2 regions of the Peribacillus sp. NPDC094092 genome follow, and region 2 is predicted to be linked to the other one. Evidence: riboswitches for the same ligand, from Rfam matches in the RefSeq annotation. Region 2 holds a riboswitch; the other holds the start of a gene.
The links. A riboswitch is a leader RNA that binds a small molecule or an ion and turns the genes downstream of it on or off. The one in region 2 is predicted to bind S-adenosylmethionine.

Region 1 (11,724 bases), on a different contig from region 2:
TACCAGCATCCGTCGAGCCAAAGCCACTCTCTTTTCGAGGAGCCACCGCTTCCCCTAATTGAGCCAGTTCTTCTTTTAACAGTTCATCCAGGACTGAATTAATGACAAAATCGAGTACTTCATTTTGGAAACGGTCAACTTTTACGGTACTTCCCGTTGCGAGTGCTGCACCTTCGGCAACAGCACGTATTTTATTGGATACTTCTTGGCAAAGTTTCCATGTTGTTGCCCTAATGTAAAACCTGGCAGAAGCATATTCAGGAATGATGTTAGGCGCTTCCCCGCCATTTGTGATGATTCCGTGAATTTTGACCTCGGCCGGGAGCTGCTGGCGCAAAGCATTAATGCCGTTGAACAGCTGAATCACCGCGTCAAGTGCATTCACGCCTTTTTCAGGTGCAGCTGCTGCATGTGCCGACTTCCCATAAAAGTGAAAATCAAGTGGATCGACTGCCAAAAACGGACTTGTGACACCTGTTTTTCCGGCTGGATGGATAAGGATGGCCGCATCCACCCCATCAAATAGACCGTGCTTCACAAAGCTGCCTTTCGCGCTTCCATTCGGCCCGCCCTCTTCAGCCGGTGTTCCGAAAACAATCACCTCTCCGCCGGTTTCCTCCAGCACTTGAGCCAAGGAAATGCCTGCTGCAACACTTGTTGTGCCGATGATATTATGGCCGCAAGCATGACCTAGACCCGGCAATGCATCATACTCAGCTAAAAAGGCAATGGTGGGGCCTTTCTTAGAAGAGGTTTTTTTGGCGATGAATCCTGTTTCATGTCCGGCTATATTGCGGGTCACTTCAAATCCTTCATTTAGAAGGATTCCTGTTAATGTATCCGAAGCGAAGAATTCTTGATTCCCAATTTCGGGTTTGGCATGAATGGCTTGACTCGTTTCGATATATAATTTGGAATGAAGGTCGATGTGATCTTCAATGATCTGCTGATGCTGCTTCTGCACTAATTCTCTCGCCATTTTCTTATCTCCCCTTTTTGGTTTAAGGAACCGGATGGGTAATTTGAATCCATCCGGCATTCCTTCACTTGTTCTTATTTTTCATTAGCTGGTTTTGTCCAGGCATCCTGGTAATTCACTAATTCATCTACAGAAACATAGGCAGGAATGGTGTTTCCTTTAAACGTTTTTTCAATGAACGCTTCCACTTCTTTCGATTGATAAAGCTCCACTAACTTTTGCAGCTCAGGACGATCGGCATCTCCCTTTTTAACTGCAATGATATTAATATATGGTTTCGCCGTTTTACTTTCATGGAATAAAGAATCTTTTAAAGTAAGGCCTGCTTCGACCGCAAAGTTATTATTGATGGCTGAAGCATCGGCATCATCCAATAGACGCGGTGTATTGCCGGCAGCAACAGGTTGGATTTTCAAGTTTTTCGGATTTTCCTTAATGATTTCCAATGATCCCGATCCATTGAATTCCTCTTTCAATGTAATCAACCCAGCTTCCTGAAGAAGAAGCAGTGCACGGCCAAAGTTTGTTGCTTCATTCGGAACGGCAATCGTAGCGCCATCCGGAAGACTTTTAAGATCTTTATGTTTTTTCGAATAAAGGCCCATAGGCGCAATGACAGTCGACCCGATGGCCTCTAATTTCAGATTTTGATCTTGAATGAATTCATCGAAGTAAGCGACCGTTTGGAATGAATTGGCATCAATTTCCCCCTCACTTAGCGCAAGGTTCGGTTGGATATAATCATTGAAAGTGACCAGTTCGATATTAAGCCCTTCTTCTTTCGCTAAGTCGACAATGTATTCCCATGTTCTTGTATCCCCGCTGCTGACACCGACTTTCACTGTTTTCACATCATCCGAACTGCCTGATGCCCCTTCTTTGTTCCCGCATGCTGCAGACACGATGGCCAATGCCAATACGATGATCGTTAATAAAATTTTCTTCATTTCTCCTGCCTCCTGTTATGTTTATCTTCTTCTGATTTTTCTTGAAACAAAATTCCCGGTGGATTGCAATAATTGAACGATGATCACGAGCGCCGCCACTGTGACGATCATCGTCATCGTATCGAACCTTTGATAACCGTAAGCCAAAGCTAGATCTCCGACCCCGCCAGCCCCGACCGCACCTGCCATGGCCGTAGATCCAACAAGCCCGATTGTCGCTGTTGTAAATGTAAGGATCAACGAACTAAGTCCCTCGGGAATCAAAAAGCGATAAATGATTTGCCATGTCGTCGCCCCCATCGCCTGAGCCGCCTCGATGATCCCTTTGTCCACTTCCAACAGGGAGTTCTCCACAAGCCGGGCGATATAAGGAGCCGCGTAAAAGATTAGCGGAACAATGGCCGCATTCGTTCCGATCGCACTGCCAACAATCATTCTGGTAAACGGAATAAGTGCTACAAGCAAGATGATGAAAGGAACCGACCGTAATATATTGATGATCGGGTTCAATATATTAAAGACCCATTTATTCTCCAGGATGTGGCCCTTTCTTGTAATGACAAGCAGGATACCGAGCGGAAGCCCAATCAATCCGGAAAATATCAATGAAATGGCTACCATGTAAAGTGTGTCACCGAAAGCTGTTGACAGCTGATCTGCCGTTATTTCCATTCCCCATAACGTATTACCCATTTATTTGCACCTCCTGGACGAGAATCCCCTCATCTTTAATATATTGATAAGCCTTGTCCACCTCATTTTTGTTCCCGGTCACTTCGATGATCAAATTCCCGAAAGGCGTTTCCTGAATTTCAGAAATATTGGCTGATAAAACACTTAAATGAACATCATATTTCTTCGAGATGGTTGAAAGCAAAGGAGTACCCGAAGTAGTCCCAATAAAATTAATTTTCCAAATTATCGGGATATGGGACCCTATGCTTTTCAGGAAACTTTGTGGAATTTCGTCATGTATGACCGTTCTCACGAAGTTTTTTGCAATATCCGTTTGCGGCTTCGCAAACACTTCGAAAACCGAACCTTGTTCAACGACGCATCCGCCCTCCATGACCGCTACCTTATTGCAGATTTCCCGAATGACTGACATCTCATGGGTGATTAGCAGAATGGTAATATTGTATTCTTTATTAATTTTCTTTAAGAGCTGGAGAACGGCGCTCGTTGTTTGTGGATCCAATGCAGATGTAGCTTCATCACACAATAAGATCGATGGATTGGTAGCCAATGCTCTCGCAATGCCGATCCGCTGCTTTTGACCGCCGGATAATTGTTCCGGATAACTCTTTGCTTTGCTCGATAAGCCAACGAACTCCAACAGCTCGCCTACCCGCTTTTTGATTTCTTTTCCAGGGGTTCCCGATAAAATCAGCGGCATGGCGATATTATCAAAAACGGTCTTTGAGTTCAGCAAATTAAAATGCTGAAAGATCATCCCGATCTTTTTCTTTTCTGCCCGCAATTCCTTCGGGTTCAATTTGGTTAAATCCATGCCCCCGACAATCACCGAACCGTCTGATGGCTGTTCAAGCAAATTGACCAACCTGATCAACGTACTTTTCCCGGCCCCGCTATAACCGACTACACCGAATATATCGCCCTTTTCCACTGTCAAATTGATGCCCTTCAAAGCCTCGACAGTCTGTTTCTTTGTTTGATAAACCTTTTTGACATTTTGAAACTCAATCATTCAATCTCCCCCCATGCTGTTTATTTGTACGAATTCATTATCCAGAGAAGAGCTTTGCAAAGTTTCATAATGGTAGGGCTGAATTTTGGAATTCACGAGTAAACCTGAGAAAACCAATTCTCCAATTAACCTTCTGCATTTTGAATAAACAAAAGAGGCCTCTTCCGTCATCAGACAGAAGAGGCCTCTTTTAGACATAAAAAAGAGTAAACTCTTAAATTAATTATCTAAGAAAAGCTCCTTCTTATCTTTCAAACTTTCGTCCGTTGGAATTAGCACAGTATTTTTACAAAAGTAAAAACCCGCTGCCGAGGTATCATAGGGCCAAGTCCCTCCACATCTCTTGATAAGAATTAACGTTGTATTTAATTATGTCCTTCACTATATATTCAAATTTCTCTAAAGTCAACCCTATTTTTTTCGCACTAAACATTTTCATAATATAGTGAAATGACGCTTTTAAAGTTATAACAATATAACTTTATTTCATTTTTAATGATTTGCTCATTCTCCATACAGGGTACTTTTCATTTTCTTCGCTTATCTTCTTCATGCCTGAATTCGTATATAAACGAATCGCCCTTCCATTATCCGGAGAAACCCTTAAATGATATTCCGGGACATTGAATTGCCTGTAAAAGTTTTCTGCATAGCGAACCAATTCCTTGCCAAGGCCTTTACTGCGGTAATCGGGAATAAGATAAAAAAGATTCACATAGCCGATTTCCTTTCCTTCATACTCCCGAATTTGAAGTTCCATTTGTCCAATCGATTCTTGGTCCTTTTCAATGATCACCTGTCCGCCCGGAAATTTGCGGACCCGTTCTTTCATCCGTTGCAAATATGTATTTTCATCTCCGAAACCATCTTCAGATCCAAAACTTACAACATAGGAATCTTTCCTGAATGTAAGGATGATATCTTTATCTTTGTCGGTATCAATAGTACGAAAAATCAGCTTCATCCGCCCCTATCATTTTAGTGAAATAGTTTTTGATTAAGCAAAATTCATTTTACTTACGCTCATTTAAAATATTTATTTTTTCTTTTTCATGAATAATAGGCTTAAGGGGACCTTTTCGTTTTTGTGCCTTGATGAAAAAACATTTGCCATCTTCCATTCGTACATTTCCAGATTGAACTCCTTAAGGTATGTTCCTCTTTATCTTCATCAAAAATCCGGTACGTCGTTAACACGGTATCCTCAGACAATGGATGCATATCAAATTGACTTAGTGTCATTTTCACCGGTCGAGCTCCCTCTTGCCCCAAAAAGTCGCTCTTAGACCATATATTACCCGAGCTGCCGAACTCAAAGAAATCATCTTTCAATAATAATGAAAGCTCTTCCGGGGATGTACGGACTTCAGATTTTAACAATTTCTCCTCAAGCTCATACAAATGCTCTTTTAACAACGGAGATTCACTTTCCATTCATTTTGCCCTCCTTTTTCAGCTATTTCTCGAAGTAACATAATTGGAAAATAGTGTATAATCAATACATAGATTGTCATATGGTGGTGAAATTCATGATCCATGCGGTTAAAGATTTTTTATCCAGTTGCTTGCTGATTAGCAGTTGGCTCATATTTGCGGTAAGCGGCATTTTTTTCATATTTTCGTTTTTAACCGTTTTTGCCCTCCCTATTTTCTTATTAATATTTTTAACTGGCTTACTTTGTTTATATATTTCAAAGAAACTGGACTCACGACGGATTTCTAAGTGTTAAAAATAATTCCACAATACTAGCGGCCATTCCTTTTTGACTAATCTAAAAAAAGGAGCTGCAAATGGCAGCTCCTTCTTCTGTGCATCCGTTTGTTTTCCCATCAGCGTTAACGTGATAGGGTACCTTGCAGGCGATTCGTTTCGGCGATTACTTTTTCTTCATCGATCGTTAAGCAGCGCCTTTCTTTCACGACCATTTTGCCATCGATGTATACATCACATACATCATTTCCGCGTGCTGCATAAAGCAGGTGCGAATAGGCTTCACTCAGCGGCTGCAGGTGTTCTTTGTCATATGGGTAAATGGTGATGAAATCTGCTTTTTTACCAGCTTCGAGTGATCCGGTATGGCCCATCCCTATCGCTTCTGCGCCCATTCTTGTGGCCATGGCGAGTGCTGTTTGGGCAGGGAATTTGGTGGCATCCTTATAGATTCCTTTTTGCAGTAATGCAGCTGTCCTCATTTCTTCGAACATATCGAAGTTGTTATTGGAGGCGACGCCATCTGTTGCCACTCCCACTTTAATGCCTGCATCAAGAAGGCTGACGACATCGGCAATTCCCGATCCAAGCTTCAGGTTACTGATTGGGTTATGGGCAACGCGCACATCATGCTGTTTCAGTATCGCCCGCTCTTCATCATTGAGAACCACACCATGTGCCATCACGGTAGGCTGATCGAACAGGCCTAGACGGCGAAGGTGCTCGACAGGACGGGAGCCGTAACGCTTTTCGATGTCGAGGATTTCAAAGTCCGTTTCCGATACGTGGATGTGCACCATCAAATCATTCTCTTTTGCAATCCGTGCACTTTCCATGATCGCTTCAGGTGTGCAGGCATATGGGCTATGTGGTGCGACCATGGTAGTCAGGCGGCCATCGGCAAACGTTTTATAGTTTTTTGAAAACATTTCTGCCCCCATGAGGTTCGCTTTTTGGTCTTTTTCGGTACCCAAGCTGAAGATCGTGTAGGAAAAGGCCCCGCGCATTCCTGTATCACCTATCGTTTCCATGACAGCACCTGCATCTATTCCATTAGGATTAAACATATCCGAAAATGTCGTGGTTCCTGATTTCATCATTTCCATAATGCCCAGCTGAGAGCTTACAGAGGCGATTTCCGTTGTAAACTGGCTTTCAAGGGGCCATATTTTCGTTTCAAGCCATGGCTTCAGCAGCATATCGTCCCCGATACCGCGTAAAAGGGTCATTACAATATGCGAATGGGCATTCACAAGGCCTGGCATGATCCATTTCCCGCCAAGGTTTACCACCTGATCTGCATCTGCCAATTGTTGTTCATCATGCTGGCCGATGTAGGATATGGTATCACCTTGTACAATCATCATGCCGTTTTCAAAGATTTGATTTTCCTTGTCCATAGTAAAAAATGTAGCATTCACATATATGGTTTTCATAAGTATTTCCTCCAAAGTCGTATCATGTATCAACATGTTCTATTCCGCATTCTAAACTAGCACCTTACAGGTAATCAAGTAATTCCATATTATCAGGCAACATTTCCATTTACCTTAGGAACCTATTGGAAGAGCTGTCCGTTGCAATTTTAGCATGGGAAATCAGTTGCTTAAGAAAATCTTCCCTTCATTGTCCGTAGCCATAATGGCTTTCTGCATATCTTGAAGGCTGTAGCAGGAAGCCGGCATCATGAACTTCAATCTTTTATCATGGATGAAGCCCATCAAAAGGTTAAACGTTTCATGCCAAGTCTGTACGGAAGCCTGCTGATTCCAATGGCGAAGATGAAACATTTTCACATCCACTTTTGTCCTTTGTGAAATCTCGGCCCAATTTACAGACTGTCCTGATAAAAGGCCGATCGTTAATAAGATGCCATTAGGCCTAACACAAAAAGCTAGCTCTGAACCATCGATGCCGCCCACTGAATCTATGGCCGCTTTCGCCCCGCGCCCATTCGTCCAGTCCATCACTGCATCATGCAAAGATGATCGGGACGTATCGATCACATATGAAGCACCAAGCTTAAGCAGTTCTTCCGTATACTTATTGTTTCTCGTTACAGCAATCAGCTTAAATCCAAGAATGTTGGATAACTGGGTAAAGATACGGCCGATGGAAGATCCGCAAGCATTTACGAGTAATACATCATCCGGTTTCAATGCCAATACTTCTGTACAAATTAACCATGCGGTAACCGGGTTTATATATAATTGCGCTGCCACATAATCCTCGATCGAATCGGGAATGACGATGGCCAAGTCCGCAGATGTTTTAACATATTCCTGCCAGGTCCCTTCACCGCGCAAAGGCAGTACACGCTTGCCTATCAGCTCTTTCGAAACCGATGGGCCCACCTCTTCTACAATGCCGACCCCTTCATAACCAGGTATGGAAGGCAATGGAATGCGGTGGGAATATGCACCGCGAATGGGCAGCAAGTCAGACGGGTTAATGGGACGTGCGGTCATCCGAACGAGGACTTCCCCCTCGAAAGGACTTTGAATAAATCTATTTTCAACCTTCAATACCTTTTGCGGATTCCCGAACTCATAGAATTTAACACATTTGGCTTCCAAGATAATAAGCCTCCTCTAATATATAAGTCTTTCTATTTTATCATTTAAACGGATCCCAGCCGGCACTTAAAGAGCTTTTACCTTGCATAAATTTTTCGTTAAGAATCTTCTTATTTTTCCAAGCATATGGTTTATAAAACATTTGTTTATACAAGGGGTGAAGAGATTGAATAAAGTAGGAAGAAATGATTTTGTATCTGGGTTCGTACCACATCATAATCATGGGTCTGTTGATTATACTTCCATAGCGGATGGCCATGTCCATCAATGTTTAGATGTAACTTCCCCGCCAATTCCATCACAAGAGGGAGAACATATTCATTATACTGAAGGATATGTGTTATTTGAGGATGGACATACACATTATTATAAGGCATATTCGGGACCGCCCATTCCGGTTGGAAATGGAATGCACGTTCACTACTACGATTTTTACACAACGGAAGATGATGGCCATAGACATAGAATTAAAGGGGTCGACCAACCTGCCCCAGGGAATAAATAAAATACATGATAAAAAACATCAGGGGGATGTGAAATCCCCCTGATGTTTTCTTGTCTCCGAACTCTATATGCATCTCACTAATCTTGAGATAAACCAATCGGGATGCATAGGGGCGTTTGATCAACAGGATTTTCAATAATGCAGCATTCCAGTCCGAAGACGTCCTTGATCATCTCTTTTGTAAAGACTGTTTCAGACGGCCCTTCTTTATAGATTTTCCCCTTCTTGATGCTAATCAGATGATCGGCATACTGTGCCGCCTGATTCAAATCATGCAGTACCATGACGATCGTGCGCCCATGCGTTTCGTTTAAATCGCGCAGTAATTCCAATATTTCAATTTGGTGCGCTAAGTCCAGATAGGTTGTCGGTTCATCCAATAGAAGCAGGTCGGTTTCCTGTACCAAAGCCATTGAAATCCAAGCCCTTTGCCTTTGCCCTCCAGATAATGCATCCAATGTCCGGTCAGCGAATTCCGTCATTTTTGTTGCGGATAATGCACGGTCGACAATGGCATGATCTTCCGGGGTTTGTCTGGAAAATAAGCCTTTGTGCGGATGCCTGCCATAATAGCATAGTTCTTTAACGGTTATGTCTTCAGGAGCTTCCGGAGCTTGGGGCAGGATAGCCAATTTCTTTGCCACATCTTTGGAAGATTGAAGATGAATGGCTTTTCCATCTAAATAGATCGTACCTTTCTGGGGTGTTAATAATCTGGCTAGGGACCTTAGAATGGTAGATTTGCCACAACCATTGGAGCCTATGATTATACTGATCTTGCCTTCAGGAATTTCCAAATCGATATTATCGATGATTTGAGTTGATCCATAAGAGAGGGAAAGATGCTCTGCTGATAATGTTGTCATGATATTCAGCCTTCCTTATGTTATTTTTCGTTCCCGGCGTAATAGATATAAAAAATATGGCACCCCAATCACCGCAGTGATGATTCCCGCAGGTATTTCTATTGGAGGGAATAATCCTCTTCCCAAGCTATCGGCAACGAGTAGAAAGATGGAACCGAAAAGAGCTGAAGCGGGAAGCAAAACCTTGAATTTCGACCCTACCAGCCTCCGTGCGATATGGGGGGCAATTAAACCGATGAACCCGATGGAACCAACCGCAGCTACACAGACTCCGATTAAAATGACGGAAACGCTTAACAATATATAACGCAGTAATTTTGATCTTTCACCGAGACCTGTAGCGATATCGTCGCCAAGGCTAAGTACATCCATTTTGGAAGTTAAGGCAATCAATACCGGGACAAGGACAAGAAATGGAAGCAAAATGAATACTTGATCCCATCCTCTTCCCCATAGACTTCCAGTCAGCCACAGCAATGTCGTGTTCACATCATCCGGGAACTTGACCATGAAATACTCTATCCCCGCTTGACATATGGCCCCTAAAGCAATTCCCACCAATGCTATAGTATTTGGCTGGGCTCCTTTTTTATAAACAAATATCATCAAAATGGCCGCCATGACCGCCGCTCCGACAAAAGCTGAAAGAGGCAGAATGATAATGGGCGATTGCGGAAATAAAACGATGACTGCAACAGCTGCCAAACCGGCCCCTTTTGTTACCCCAATCACATCTGGGGAAGCCAATGGATTTCGAAGGACCCCTTGCAGAATGGCTCCAGCCGTTGCCAATCCGGCCCCCACAATCACGGCAATTAAAATACGTGGTATGCGATAGTTGTGCAGAATGAATGCCTGGCTTTGCATGCCATTTCCAAGGAAATTTTGGAGAATGTCCAAAGGTGAAATATAAATGGCCCCTAAGCCCAGGCTCACCAATGCTAAAATCATCATGGTGACCGTCAGCATCAGGAGAATAGAATAAGGGTGCAAAGCCGATTTCAACTCAAATGTCCGTTTTCGTTTCATTGCTTAATATTCCTCCCTCTCTTCGCTAAATAAAGGAAGAATGGCGCACCGATTATAGCCGTTACGATGCCTACCGGCGACTCAAAAGGATAAGCGATAAACCGGGCGAGAATATCTGCGTAAACCAAGAGTAAAGCGCCGAATAATGCAGAAAAAGGGATGATTCTCCGATAATCCCCGCCCACCAGTCTCCTGACAATATGAGGAATGATCAATCCCACAAAGCCCACCGGTCCTGCGACGGCAACCGAAGATCCTGCCAAAATGATCACCAATATTCCTGCTAATATACGGATTCGGTACACCCGCTGCCCAAGTCCCTGCGCCATATTTTCTCCTAAAACAAGGATAGAAACGGATCGAGAGAACATGACAGCGACAAGTAGCCCGAAAAAAGACCAAGGAAGAATCATGTTAACATGCGCCCATGTTTTACCATTAATAGACCCGACTAACCAATAAAGCACATCTTTCGCCTGTTCATTAAAGATGATCATACCTTGCGTTAAAGAAGATAAAAAAAAGTGAACGGCCATTCCGGCCAAGGCCAGCTTTACTTGGGTCATCCCTCCTCCCGAAGCGAAAGAATAGACGGCCATCCCTCCCACGGCTGCGCCAATGAAGGCAACGCAAACTAGAGAGACGGAAGAAAGGGCGGGAAAGAAAACGAACGCGGACACAATGAAAAATGAGGCACCGGCATTAACGCCAAACACTTGTGGAGAAGCTAATGAATTCCGGGTAATAGCCTGCATGAGGGCGCCCGCCACCGCTAAATTGGCACCGACCAATGCTCCAACTAAAGCCCGGGGCAATCGAAGCGTCCTTATAATAGTCTGTTCCTTGGACGAGTCGGCATCAAAAAAAGACTTCAAAACCATGGATGCATCTATATCGGCCGCTCCTACAGAAATACTCGCCAGGACTCCTAAAATCAGCAAAACGATCCCAGCTATAGCGGTACAATACACTTTCAGTTTACTTCTAGCTACAGTTTCCATCGCTATACAACACACTTCCTAACTAAATTTACACCTAATGGAAAGCGAAGTAAGAATGGGATCTCTTACTTCGCTTTTGTTCCTTTATTCTTCACCAAGCATGTTTAAAGTGTCTTTAGCAATGGCCTCCGCGGATACAACACCACGGTATCTCGTCCATAGATCCCGATCAACACTATACACTTGTCCGTTTTTTACAGCCTTCAACCCTTTCCAAAGAGGATTGTCTTTCCACTCATCCGTAAGTAACTTACCCTCATTGTTCGCTAGAAGCAGCACATCCGGATCAATCTCGACAAGCTGCTCCAGGTTCATCTCGGCATGTGGCTGTTCCTGCTGAATGGCATTTTTCAATCCCATGCGTTCAAGCAATTCCCCATCATAAGAAGAAGAAGTATGGGC
Region 2 (11,724 bases):
TTAAATCAAGAAATGAATGAGCGGATTCAAAACTTCATTTCTGATAAGATCATGCCTCAATATTACCGTTCTCTTCAAGACTGGATTGCCAGTTCCCAAATGGAGTTCACACAAAGCCAGCAATTTATGGATGAGATGAGTGCCGGATTCAATGAATTATACAAAGAAGAACGGATTACGCTTGCAGGTGACTTCAGGGTATTGGATGACTGGCGCCGTGATGCCGATCGGATGACAAGCAGTATCCGCATCGAAAACGTTAATATCCTTTTGCGCAGGACTCCATCACAATTGCTGCTTAAAGGAGCAGGGAAGCTGTTTGGAGCCATACCGCAAAATAAAGCCAATATGTACAATCGTTATAAGAAGTATCTGGAAAGTGAAGATTACCTGGATGTTGCGGAAATGATCACGGAACGTTTCCTTACCCAATTTGGATTGTTTGAAAAATCTTTGGATCGGGACATCGCACTTTTCTATCGCAGTTCATTTGCGTTGCTTCAAAAAACGATTGAACAAACTCAGACCGAGATAAAAGACTACCAGGCTGCATTGGAGCACATGAAAGAAAATCCGGAAGTATACCGTGACCCGATCACTTTGTTCGAAGTGAAATTAAGGCAGTTGGAGAGGCTTGAAAAAATCGAGAAAAAGCGTCTAGCCCAGCTTCAAAGGAAATAAAAATGACGGGGAACATTTCAAATATTCAAAAATCTATTGACTTTACGACTATATCCCTATAAAGTGATAATTACGAAAACGTAACACAATATATCTCTTATCAAGAGTGGCGGAGGGACTGGCCCTAAGATGCCCAGCAACCGTTCCATTAGGAATTGGTGCTAAATCCTGCAAAACAGAAATGTTTTGACAGATAAGAGAGGGACAAGTCTGCAAAACAGCTGATTAAACCTCTCTATATTAGAGAGGTTTTTATTTTGGGATTTACACCAACTTGACTGATAAGACTAATTAGAAAACATGGAGGGAAAACAAGATGAGAAGGTCTATTAAAGGGATATTCATTTCAGCCATCGCTTCGGCTTTGCTTTTAACGGGGTGCTCCACTGGGCAGAGTTCCACAGAATCGAAGAAAGAAGAAAAAGTATCGTTTGAAAATGTGCCAAAAAGATTTGCAGATGGGGATGGAGCCAAGATCAAAGTGATCCGTAAAATTGGCGGTGATGATCATACGGCCCAATACCTGGCGGGTGCGAAGGAAGAAGGAGAAGCACTGGGATTTCAAGTGGATACATATACAGCCAATGGTGATACGGCTAAATTTCATGATGCGATAGCGCAGGCTTTGGAGGAAGATTACGACGGCTATATCATTTCCCATGGTGATGATGCAGCAACTGTGAATGACGTTCAAAAGTTGGTTGATGCAGGTAAAAGCGTTGTCACGTTCGATTCAATAAGCGATCTATCTAAAATAGATGGTGTGACATTAACCTCACAGGATGATGAAGCGTTGGCAACACTGGCTTTCGATAAACTGATAAAAGAGCAGAAAGGTGAAGCGGCAATTGCCTATCTTTGGGTGGATGGCTTCCCGCCAATGGTAAGAAGAAATGCAGTCTATCAGGAAAAACTAAAAGAAAATCCGGGTATTAAAGAAGTCGAAAGATTCGGAGTGGCAGCTGCTGATACTTCGGTTCAGACACAAAATGCTGTAGCCGCAATGCTGAATAAATACCCTAAAGGTAAATTGGATGCCATTTTCGCAACATGGGATGCCTTTGCCATCGGCGCAGCCCGGGCGATTAAAGAAGCGGGTCGCGATGAAGTGAAGATATATGGTATTGATGTATCTAATGCAGATCTCCAGGAAATCCAATCGGCTGACAGCTCATGGTCCTATACGGCAGCAGTCGATCCCAAGTTAATCGGTGCAGTGAATATGAGGATATTGGCTAAAAAATTAGCGGGCGAAGATACTCCGCAAACCTATGACTTAGAGGCTTCACTTATTTCACAAAAGCAAGTCCAAGCTTCAAAAGAAGCGGTAAACATGGCAAATCTGTCTGATATTGTCGATGGCTGGGGTGAATCTACGGAATTTGAAGAAGATTGGATGAAAGTTTTGAAAGATCATTATAAAAAGTAAAAAGAGACACTCTCTTACCAGTGAAGGGAGTGTCTGTTCAATAAGGGGGAATGGACATGGGCACGCAACTAGAAATGAAGAAGATTTCAATTGAATTTCCAGGGGTGAAGGCGCTGAGTGAAGTTGATTTTTCCGTACAATCAGGGGCTGCCCACGCATTGGTCGGTGCAAACGGAGCAGGGAAATCAACGTTAATGAAAGTTTTATCGGGAGCCCATGTTCATTATTCAGGTGACATTTTTATTGATGGGATGAAGCGGGATATCCGCTCGCCAAAAGCGGCTCAGGAACAAGGCATTCAAATTGTTTATCAGGAAGTGGATACAGCCCTCATCCCTTATTTAACGGTTGGGGAAAATGTAATGTTGAATGATATGGTCCAAAACATGGGGAAAAAACAGAGGGTCCAATGGAAAGAGCTGCACAAACAAGCCTCTCATATACTTGAGGATATGAAAATTCGTGTCCCTTCGAAAAAGCTGGTAAGGGACCTTACCTTGGCTGAAAAACAGATGGTCCTGATAGCAAGGGCCGTTTCGACAGAATGCAAATTCCTGATTCTCGACGAGCCAACTGCTCCGTTAAGTCATACGGAGACGACAGAACTTTTTCGAATTGTAAATGAATTAAAGCAAAAAGGCGTGGGAATCATTTTCATTTCACATCGTCTCCCTGAGATCTTTGAAATCTGTGAGGAAATTACGATCATGAGGAATGGGGAGCGTGTAACTTGTAGAAAGAAGGGGGACATAACCCGTAACGAAGTGGTGGAGAATATGCTTGGGAAAACCATGGATGAACAGTTTCCTGAGGTGAATGCTTCAATCGGGGACGTCATTCTTGAGGTGAACGGATTGTCAGATGCCGAGAAAGTCAAGAGTGTCAGTCTGAATATAAAAGCAGGCGAGATCATCGGCTTGGCAGGGTTAGTCGGGGCGGGAAAAACGGAGTTCTGTAAAACCCTTTTCGGTCATACTTCGATCACAGCGGGTGAAGTTTTCCTGAATGGTCGAAAACTTCCTTTGAAATCACCGCACGAAGCAGTAAAAAGCGGTCTGGCACTAGTACCTGAGGAACGCAGGAAAGAAGGGGTCCTCGTTCAGGAATCAGTCTCGGCGAACTTGACTGCAGCCAGTCTCGGGAAATTCTGCAAGACGTTCAGTTTCGTGGATCGTAAGGCGGAAAAGGAAAAGGCGAAGGAAATGATTGCAAGTCTCGGCATTAAAACTCCTTCAGGGGAAGCGAATGTCGAAAACCTTTCAGGCGGTAACCAGCAAAAAGTTGCCATCGGAAAATGGCTTATGGCCGATGCGGATGTATACATATTCGATGAACCAACGAAAGGGGTCGATGTCGGGGCCAAGAAGGATATATTCGAATTGATTGCAAAGCTTGCAAGGAATGGGAAAGCGATCATTTATGCATCATCCGAGCTTTCCGAAATCATTGGCATTACCAACCGGACATATGTGCTATATGACGGGAGCACTGTCATCGAATTAGAAACGAGCAAAACGAATGAAGAAGAACTACTATTCTATTCAACAGGAGGAAAATAGGATGAGCATACCCATTCCTGTTATACAGACAGCAAAAGCGAAGAAAAGGCCGGAACTATTCGACTTTTTCTATAAATACGGCACAATATTGACGATTATCATCCTGATTGGAATTTTTGCCGTGTCCAATCCAGCTTTCATTCAAACGAATAATCTGATCAACATCCTGCGTTCCATTTCAATCGTGACCATTATTGCGATCGGCATTACGATATCCTTGACGGTGGATGGCTTCGACCTTTCCGTCGGCTCCGTTGCATCATTGGCCAATGCCATCGTCATATCAATGTTCGTCTGGTTTTCGCAGGATACATTAATCGCCATATTAGCTGCAATCGGCGCCTCACTTGTCGTAGGGGCCTTGAATTCATTCATGATCGTTAAATTGAGAATTCCCGACATGCTGATGACATTGGCTACCATGTTCATTATCCAGGGAATTGCCCTTACTTATACAAAAGGGGCAACGGTTTCGCAAAATATGGTCATGCCCGACGGGACATTCGCAACAGGACTGATTAGCCCATTTTTTTCCAAAATCGGCCAGGTACCATGGATCATCCTGATCATGGCAGTCATTGTGATTGCGACCCATATCTTTTTGACTTATACGAAGCATGGTCGTTATATGTACATTATTGGGGGAAATAAGGAAGCGGCGAGACTTTCCGGGATATCGGTCAATAAATACAAAATCCTTGCCTATCTGCTTTCAGCTCTATTAGCTGCAATCGGGGGGATTGTCCTAGCCTCAAGGGTCATGACATCTGAAATCAACTCAGGTTCCCCCTATTTAATGGATGCCGTTGCGGCTGCCTTCATTGGTTCCTCCGTTTTAGGAGCGGGAAAACCGAATGCATTTGGAACCTTTGTCGGTGCAGTCCTGATCGGAATCCTTCAAAATGGCTTGATCATGATGTCCGTTCCGTATTATGCGATGGATATTGTCAAAGGAACAGTGCTGGCCCTTGCGCTCGCGGTAACCTATTACAAACAAAAACACTGAAATGAATCCGTTACGTTAAAACTACAAGAAACCTATCATTGGATTGTTGAATATTGAGAAAGGTCCTGTTGGATATGCAACAGGATTTTTCCTTTTAAAAAGGGGGGGCTATGGATATAAATTTTCGCTATTTTTCTTAATAATAATTATTTACACTAATATGGAGCAGCGCCACGATAGCGAAATTTTTAAAGGGACCTTATTTACCTTTTAATAAGATTGATAATGATCTATTGTAAAGTATGAACATTCATATCCTATACCTATCTAAAGGAGAGTGTAAACTTATGCGCGAAACCTGTGTTCCGACTGGCGTGAAACTAAATGACACTGGCTTTGGATATACGTTGTCTTTAATAGGCGGCAAATATAAAATGATCATAATGTATTGGCTGTCTGAAAATAAGGTTATGCGGCATAATCAGTTGAAGCGAAGTATCGGTACCATTTCCTTTAAAACGCTAAGCATCATGTTAAAAGAGTTGGAGGCTGACGGACTTATCATACGCAAGGAATTTCCCCAAATACCTCCAAAAGTAGAATATTCATTAACTGAACGTGGTCTATCTCTCATTCCATTGTTAAATATGATGTGCGAGTGGGGAGAGAAAAACAGTTTGCCAGCTCAAGAGACTGTACAGCCGAAGATGTAGCTATTTTGATTCATTCAAAAGAAGTATTTCCTTAACAAGGAAATACTTCTTTAATGATACCGCCTATTAAAGGGTGTCGACAAAAAACAAATAATCTTGTGCGCTTTTTTCCAATTCGCTTGCGGACGGCTCATTTTCAGCACCATAAAACGCAAAGAATGAACGATAATCTGCATTGCAGTATAGGAAAGTAGTTTCAAAGGGAGATAATAAATGTTCAAGTGTATAGCGATATCTTCCATCTTCACGATAATCCTCTTTGTTAATCCCGGCAGAGACAGCTAAAGCAGCTTTGCGATCCTTTAATTTATCGCCTCCATTTGTTCCATAAGCCCAACCATAAGTAAAAACATCGTCAAGCCACTTTTTTAGGAGAGGCGGACAATTAAACCAATAAAAAGGGAACTGTAAAACAAGATTACCATGCGATTCAATTAATTGCTGTTCTTTTTCGGCATTTATGTTTCCGTCAGGGTAAACCTTATTCAATTCGTGTACTGTATACTTTTCCGGATATTTCCTGAGTTCTTCTATCCATCGCTTATTGATGACGGATGATTCTAGACTTGGGTGTGATACGATAACAAGAGTCCTCAAAGATTTCGCCTCCTTAATTTTATTTATGTTAAGTATAAAGTCCACCCTGCAAGTATGTAAGTATGCACTTTTAGTATAGGTACTTACCTAAAGGAGAGTGTGAAGCAGGCATAAAACATCCAATCTATTGGGATATTTCCTATATTTTTTATTCGGAAAAAGAAACGGGTATTATGGTCAGCTGAATTTGTAGACAAAAGGAATCCATCTAAAAAAAGAAAAGAAGGTCGAGACTCCTCCGGGAAAAGCGAATGCCTGGAGAAGAAATCAATGATTTTTGCAAAACTCAATTAATATCGGGTTTATCCCCCCTTATGGTATCAACCGTCACTTCCAGAGTTTCTGCATTCAGCTCTTTTCCTTTGGGTCTAAAGTGACCGGTAGTTGCATAAGATTTTTTTTACTTTATAATTAGTACCAGGTATTAATATCAAGTTATAAAATTGGTGCAATTCATAACACGAGGTGGTTATTTTATGTTCAAATCCAAAGCACGTATTACTGCGATAGGTTCTTATGTTCCAGAAAAAAGATTAACGAATAAGGACTTAGAAAGAATGGTTGAAACCGATGATGAATGGATTATTAAACGTACTGGCATTAAAGAGCGAAGAATTGCACATGAAGAAGAGTTTACTAGTGATATAGGTTATAAAGCTGTAAAGGATTTAATGGAACGGTATGATAAATCAGTCGAAGATGTTGATATGATTATTGTCTGTACCTTTACACCTGATTTCAACACTCCGAGTGTAGCTTCTTTAGTCCAAGCAAAGCTAGCTATTAAGAATACTGGAGCTATTGATCTAAACGCAGCTTGTGCAGGCTTTACTTATGGGCTGCATGTAGCTAATGGTCTGGTAACATCTGGTTTAAACAAGAAAGTTCTAGTTATTGGTGCGGATACTTTATCAAAAATTATGGACTATGAAGATCGAGCCACCTGTATTTTATTTGGAGATGGTGGAGGAGCGGTTCTTGTAGAATATGATGAACAACAGCCAAGCTTCATTTCTTCACATTTATATTCGGAAGGAGAAGGGGGAAAATATTTATATAGTACAAACCTATCGACACGTATAAATGGTGAAGACTTGAATAATAGTGGTAATCTTGTTCAAAATGGACGTGAGGTTTATAAATGGGCTGTTACTACTGTTCCAAAAGGAATGCAAACGGTGATGGAAAATACTGATCTTCATTTGAATGATGTTGATTGGTTCGTTCCGCATAGTGCAAATTTAAGAATGATCGAGTCAATATGTGATAGAAGTGGTTTTCCGATTGAGCGTACTTTATATAGCTTAGTCGAGTATGGAAATACTTCCTCAGCAACCATACCATTAGCTTTAGATCAAGGAGTAAGTGAAGGAAAGCTCAATAATGGTGAGAAGATTTTATTATATGGTTTCGGTGGCGGGTTAGCGCAAGCAGGATTGCTTATCAATTGGACCTTATAAACCTTTTTTCTGCTACTGGTCAGCAGCTTTGTTCTTATTGATATAAGTGTGAACACCATCATATAAAATCATATGTAGTCTATGGTGCACCAACAGAAGCCGATCGAACCTCTGGACATTTTGATAAAGAAGGATATGTAGGTTTAGACTTCCTGCAATCTATCGTTCCATCAAAAGAAGCTAATTTTTATTTCTGCGGACCTATCCCTTTTATGGAAGCAATCAATGAGGCCCTGAATAAATGGAGTATATCGAAAGACCATATTCATTATGAAGTATTTAGTCCACTCGCTATTTTAGGAGAAAAATAAGTAAACTAAATTAGTGAATAAAAAGGATCTTTCACTGAGGTGAAACCAAAAAGTTAGGCAATTTATTTAACTATGCAGATTTGAAGGCATGAACCCGTAATCTACCGGGCTCATGCCTTTTAATTTTATCTTGATACGTTGAAAATTGCCGTATTGTTTGAAGTGCTCCATGCTTTCAAATTCAGAGGGAAGTGTAATATTTCATTAATCGTATAAAGTCAAAAAACTGCACCCAAAATTGTTGGCAGATTGGGGTGCAGTTCATTTGTTATCCGACACTTGATATTCATTTACTTAACTCTAGCGTCTGTATTCTCTATCGAACTCTTCTCTTGCTTTAATGCATTTTCAGCTATATTCAACTTTTTTCTCATTGGGAAGTAATACAAAACAGCTGGGACAACTAACCCAATAATCCAAGCGATATCTGCCCCATCAAAGGCCTTGGCTATCGGTCCTACATAGAATGATGTATTTATAAAAGGGATTTCCGCCAAGATTGATGCAAGAAAGGCCATACAGGTAATCCAATTTATTTTTCCATATTGACCGTTCACATCAAAAATATCTTTTACATTGTAACGGCCATGTCGCAGTAAATAATAATCAACAAGATTAATCGATGTCCAGGGAATTAAAAAATAACTAATGAAAAAAATGAAATTCAAGAAAAAGGATAGAAAATTACTCTGACCGAGTAAGCACAATACGGTTCCTGCAACTGTTACACAGAATATCATTCCTATTCTAACCTTCGGTGTGACCTTTAATTTAATAAACGGTTCAATTGTCGTTATCGTTGCCATGAATGCCCCATATAGGTTAAAGACATTAATAGCAAGCTGTCCGAAGATGATTATAAAGAACATGATTAAAGCAAAATTTCCAAACAGGCTGGCCAAATTACCGCCAGAGTGATCAAGGAAGTTAGGAATCGCTATGGTTAAGGTTGCGCCTAATGTCATCATCCAAATGGTCCCGATGACTGTGCCAGCGTAACTATACCAAAATGTATGGGCAGTGGGTGTGGTTATCGGTAGATAACGGGAATAGTCCGCAACGTAGGGGGCATATGCCAATTGCCATGTAGCAACCATGCTGACCGCCAACAAAAACACTGGTAAATCCAAATTTCCCAATGCCCAACTGCCTGCCGGAATTTGCAATTGGAAGACTATATATGTAGCTACAATATAAATACAGAGAGACGCCCAGGACAATAATTTTTGCATTTTATGAATTAAGTTATAGCCATAAATGGTGGCCACGAAACAAAGAACATTTAACAGTATTATGCTCCATGTTTGGTCGATCTTTGTTAAGCTGCTTAAGGTTTGCGCTGCAAGCAAACCGCTGCTGGCAAAGAAACCTAAATAGACGAACATAACGAGAAACAAGGGGAAAATGGCTCCGATTACACCAAATTGAGCCCGGCTTTGGATCATTTGCGGAATTCCGAGCTGAGGTCCTTGAGCTGAATGGGAGGCCATGAAAATGGCGCCTAATAAGGTACCGACAATGATTGCAGCCAGACTCCAAAATAAATTAAGACCTAATGTAATTGGCAATGCCCCAGTCACAAGGGTGGTAATATGCATGTTTGCCCCAAACCAAATTGGAAATAAATCACGGGCCTTACCATGTCGTTCATCTGCCGGAATATATTCTATACTGCGAGTTTCAACTTTCATCAATTTACCCCCTATCAAAATCGTTATACTACCATGTACCATGCAAGCTTATTTTATAGAATCACTATAATTGTAAGCGTATACAGATGTCAATATTTTCAGAAAAAATAATTTTTTAGGGAATTACCCTAAATGATCAGTTCATTCATCTAGTGAATTTCAATAAATCAAATTAATTATTAGAGTGAATGATTGAAAATATGAAACTCTTGTTTGAAAATTATGGAACAGAATATCTACGAATAAAAAAATAAATTTTGTATTTTTTGAATTGACAGTCTATTTATCATGACCTATAATTGCACTTATCAAGAGCTTGCATGGTACATGGTACAAACTTTTAAAAAAGGAGGGGCTTTTCATTACAGCTATCTTAACGCTGGGGATTACGGCTCAGGTTACGAACGCGATACGCGAATCAATAGTAACTGGAGAATATGAACCAGGACAAAAATTATCGGAAACTGTTTTATCTGAATATTACAAAGTTAGCAGAACCCCTATTAGGGAAGCATTTAAACAGCTAGAAAGAGAAGGGCTAGTCGAGATCATTCCAAGAGTTGGAACGTGTGTGACCAAACCAACTGAAAAGGAACTGAATGAGTTATTTACTTTAAAGGAAGTAATGGAAGGGCTTGCAGCGGGTTTGCTTGCAGAAAGCGGGAGTGCTGAAGACATTCATCAACTTAAGCAAGCGGTGTCCGACATGGAAATTGCAATACAAACCTCGGATAAAAAGCTATATGTCGAAGCAAATGATGTTTTTCATTCAGTCATTCAAGAAGGCGCCAATAACTCTAAATTAAGTTACATGCTAAATTTGCTGCTCAATCAAATACCTTATAGACAATATGTCTTTTTAACCATTGAAGATCCGGTTCGCCGTGAGAGATCACTAAAGGAACATCAGGCGGTCTTGATAGCCATAGAAAAAGGCAATCGGGAGGAAGCGGAGAAGGCCATGCGGGAGCATGTAAAAGCAAGTGGAATGCAGCTTAAGATGGACATAGCAAAAAAACTTGGTCAAAAAAAGTGATTTGAGGGGGAATGAGTTTTATGAAATTCGGAATCTTTGCAAATCTTGCAGGACAGGGAAGACATGATGAGTATTATAAAGTGTTGGATGAAGCCCGTGAGCAAGCCATTTACTGTGATGAAAATGGTTATGATTCGATTTGGTATACCGAACACCACTTTGGTCATGAAGGAAATGAATTGATTTCTAACCCGATCTTAATGGGTGCCGATATTGCTGCACGTACTAAGAACATTCGAATTGGCCAGGCTGCCAATGTTGCCACTTTCTGGCATCCACTGCGTTTGGCGGAAGACATAGCAATGCTTGATCAGTTAAGCAAAGGACGTGTGGAAGTTGGCCTGGCTCGAGGATTATACGGAAGGGAAGCAGCTAACCTAAACACATTGGCAGACCCGGCAAATCAAGAACAAAACAGGGCACTGTTTGAAGAAACATTGGAAATTTTAAAAAAGGCTTGGTCAAACCGTTTCTTCTCACATCAAGGTGATATCTATCAATTTCCTCCTAAAGGTTTAAAGTGGAGTCACCCTATGAGTCCATCAACTTCGGAATTCATGGATATGGAAAAAGGTGAAATTGATAAAATTTCCCTTATGCCTAGACCTTACCAGGAATCACTTCCACTGTGGCAAGTAATTGATTCACCGCGTTCTATTGAATTGGCTGCGGAGAACGATATACAAGGAATGTTTTGGATGCCTACCGTCAAAGAACTAAAAGGACGTTTTGAACTGTATCGTGAAAAGGCTTCCAAATCCAAAGGCTATGAAGTTCCACTTGGTCAGGGCATTGCCTTAGTACGTGATGTATATGTAGCGGAAACCATGGAACAAGCTCGGCAAGATGCTGCAGAAGCAGTTTTGAATAATTATCGCTGGATTTGTCACTGGAGAGGGCTAAGCAACCTTATGGATCCGGGCGAAACAGTAAAGGAAGGACAGGAATTGAACTATGAATTCCTACATCCAAGAAATTTATTGTTTGGTACACCTGAATATGTAACAGAGAAAATTCAAGAATTGAAGGAAGAGCTGAATTTAGAAACATTACTGCTTTGGGTGAACCATAATGGTTTGCCACATGAAAAAATGATGAAAAGTTTAAAATTGTTCACGGAAGAAGTTATGCCAAAATTCACAAAAACCAAGATGGGGGTAATGTAAATGTTAGATATTCGTAAAGTGTATACAGCTATTGAAGAAACACGTATTGAGGGCGGTAAAAAAGTAGAGAATCCCATCAAGATGATAATTACTATGGCTGTTATCAAAAACCCATGGGCTGGCAGAGGGTATGTT

Region 1: linked by a shared signal. The riboswitch ahead of ACQKNS_RS09980 (methionine ABC transporter ATP-binding protein) and the one ahead of ACQKNS_RS21950 (sugar ABC transporter substrate-binding protein) in region 2 are both predicted to bind S-adenosylmethionine.

Annotation. Positions count from the first base shown of each region.
Region 1 is NZ_JBNNUC010000002.1:206,626-218,349, reverse strand. Features, by position in the region: gene ACQKNS_RS09995 (M20 family metallopeptidase) at 1-979, opposite strand, end outside; gene ACQKNS_RS09990 (MetQ/NlpA family ABC transporter substrate-binding protein) at 1,054-1,926, opposite strand; gene ACQKNS_RS09985 (methionine ABC transporter permease) at 1,948-2,598, opposite strand; gene ACQKNS_RS09980 (methionine ABC transporter ATP-binding protein) at 2,612-3,634, opposite strand; SAM riboswitch class I at 3,876-3,987, opposite strand; gene ACQKNS_RS09975 (GNAT family N-acetyltransferase) at 4,116-4,598, opposite strand; gene ACQKNS_RS09970 (DUF4440 domain-containing protein) at 4,700-5,068, opposite strand; gene ACQKNS_RS09965 (amidohydrolase family protein) at 5,471-6,781, opposite strand; gene ACQKNS_RS09960 (zinc-dependent alcohol dehydrogenase family protein) at 6,944-7,921, opposite strand; gene ACQKNS_RS09955 (YmaF family protein) at 8,088-8,426, shown strand; gene ACQKNS_RS09950 (ABC transporter ATP-binding protein) at 8,504-9,292, opposite strand; gene ACQKNS_RS09945 (FecCD family ABC transporter permease) at 9,308-10,321, opposite strand; gene ACQKNS_RS09940 (FecCD family ABC transporter permease) at 10,318-11,322, opposite strand; gene ACQKNS_RS09935 (ABC transporter substrate-binding protein) at 11,407-11,724, opposite strand, start outside.
Region 2 is NZ_JBNNUC010000005.1:271,458-283,181, reverse strand. Features, by position in the region: gene ACQKNS_RS21955 (GTPase domain-containing protein) at 1-681, shown strand, start outside; SAM riboswitch class I at 776-881, shown strand; gene ACQKNS_RS21950 (sugar ABC transporter substrate-binding protein) at 998-2,110, shown strand; gene ACQKNS_RS21945 (sugar ABC transporter ATP-binding protein) at 2,167-3,669, shown strand; gene ACQKNS_RS21940 (ABC transporter permease) at 3,671-4,675, shown strand; gene ACQKNS_RS21935 (winged helix-turn-helix transcriptional regulator) at 4,963-5,328, shown strand; gene ACQKNS_RS21930 (NAD(P)H-dependent oxidoreductase) at 5,395-5,925, opposite strand; gene ACQKNS_RS21925 (ketoacyl-ACP synthase III) at 6,402-7,385, shown strand; gene ACQKNS_RS21920 (purine-cytosine permease family protein) at 7,987-9,387, opposite strand; gene ACQKNS_RS21915 (GntR family transcriptional regulator) at 9,704-10,423, shown strand; gene ACQKNS_RS21910 (LLM class flavin-dependent oxidoreductase) at 10,444-11,589, shown strand; gene ACQKNS_RS21905 (amino acid synthesis family protein) at 11,590-11,724, shown strand, end outside.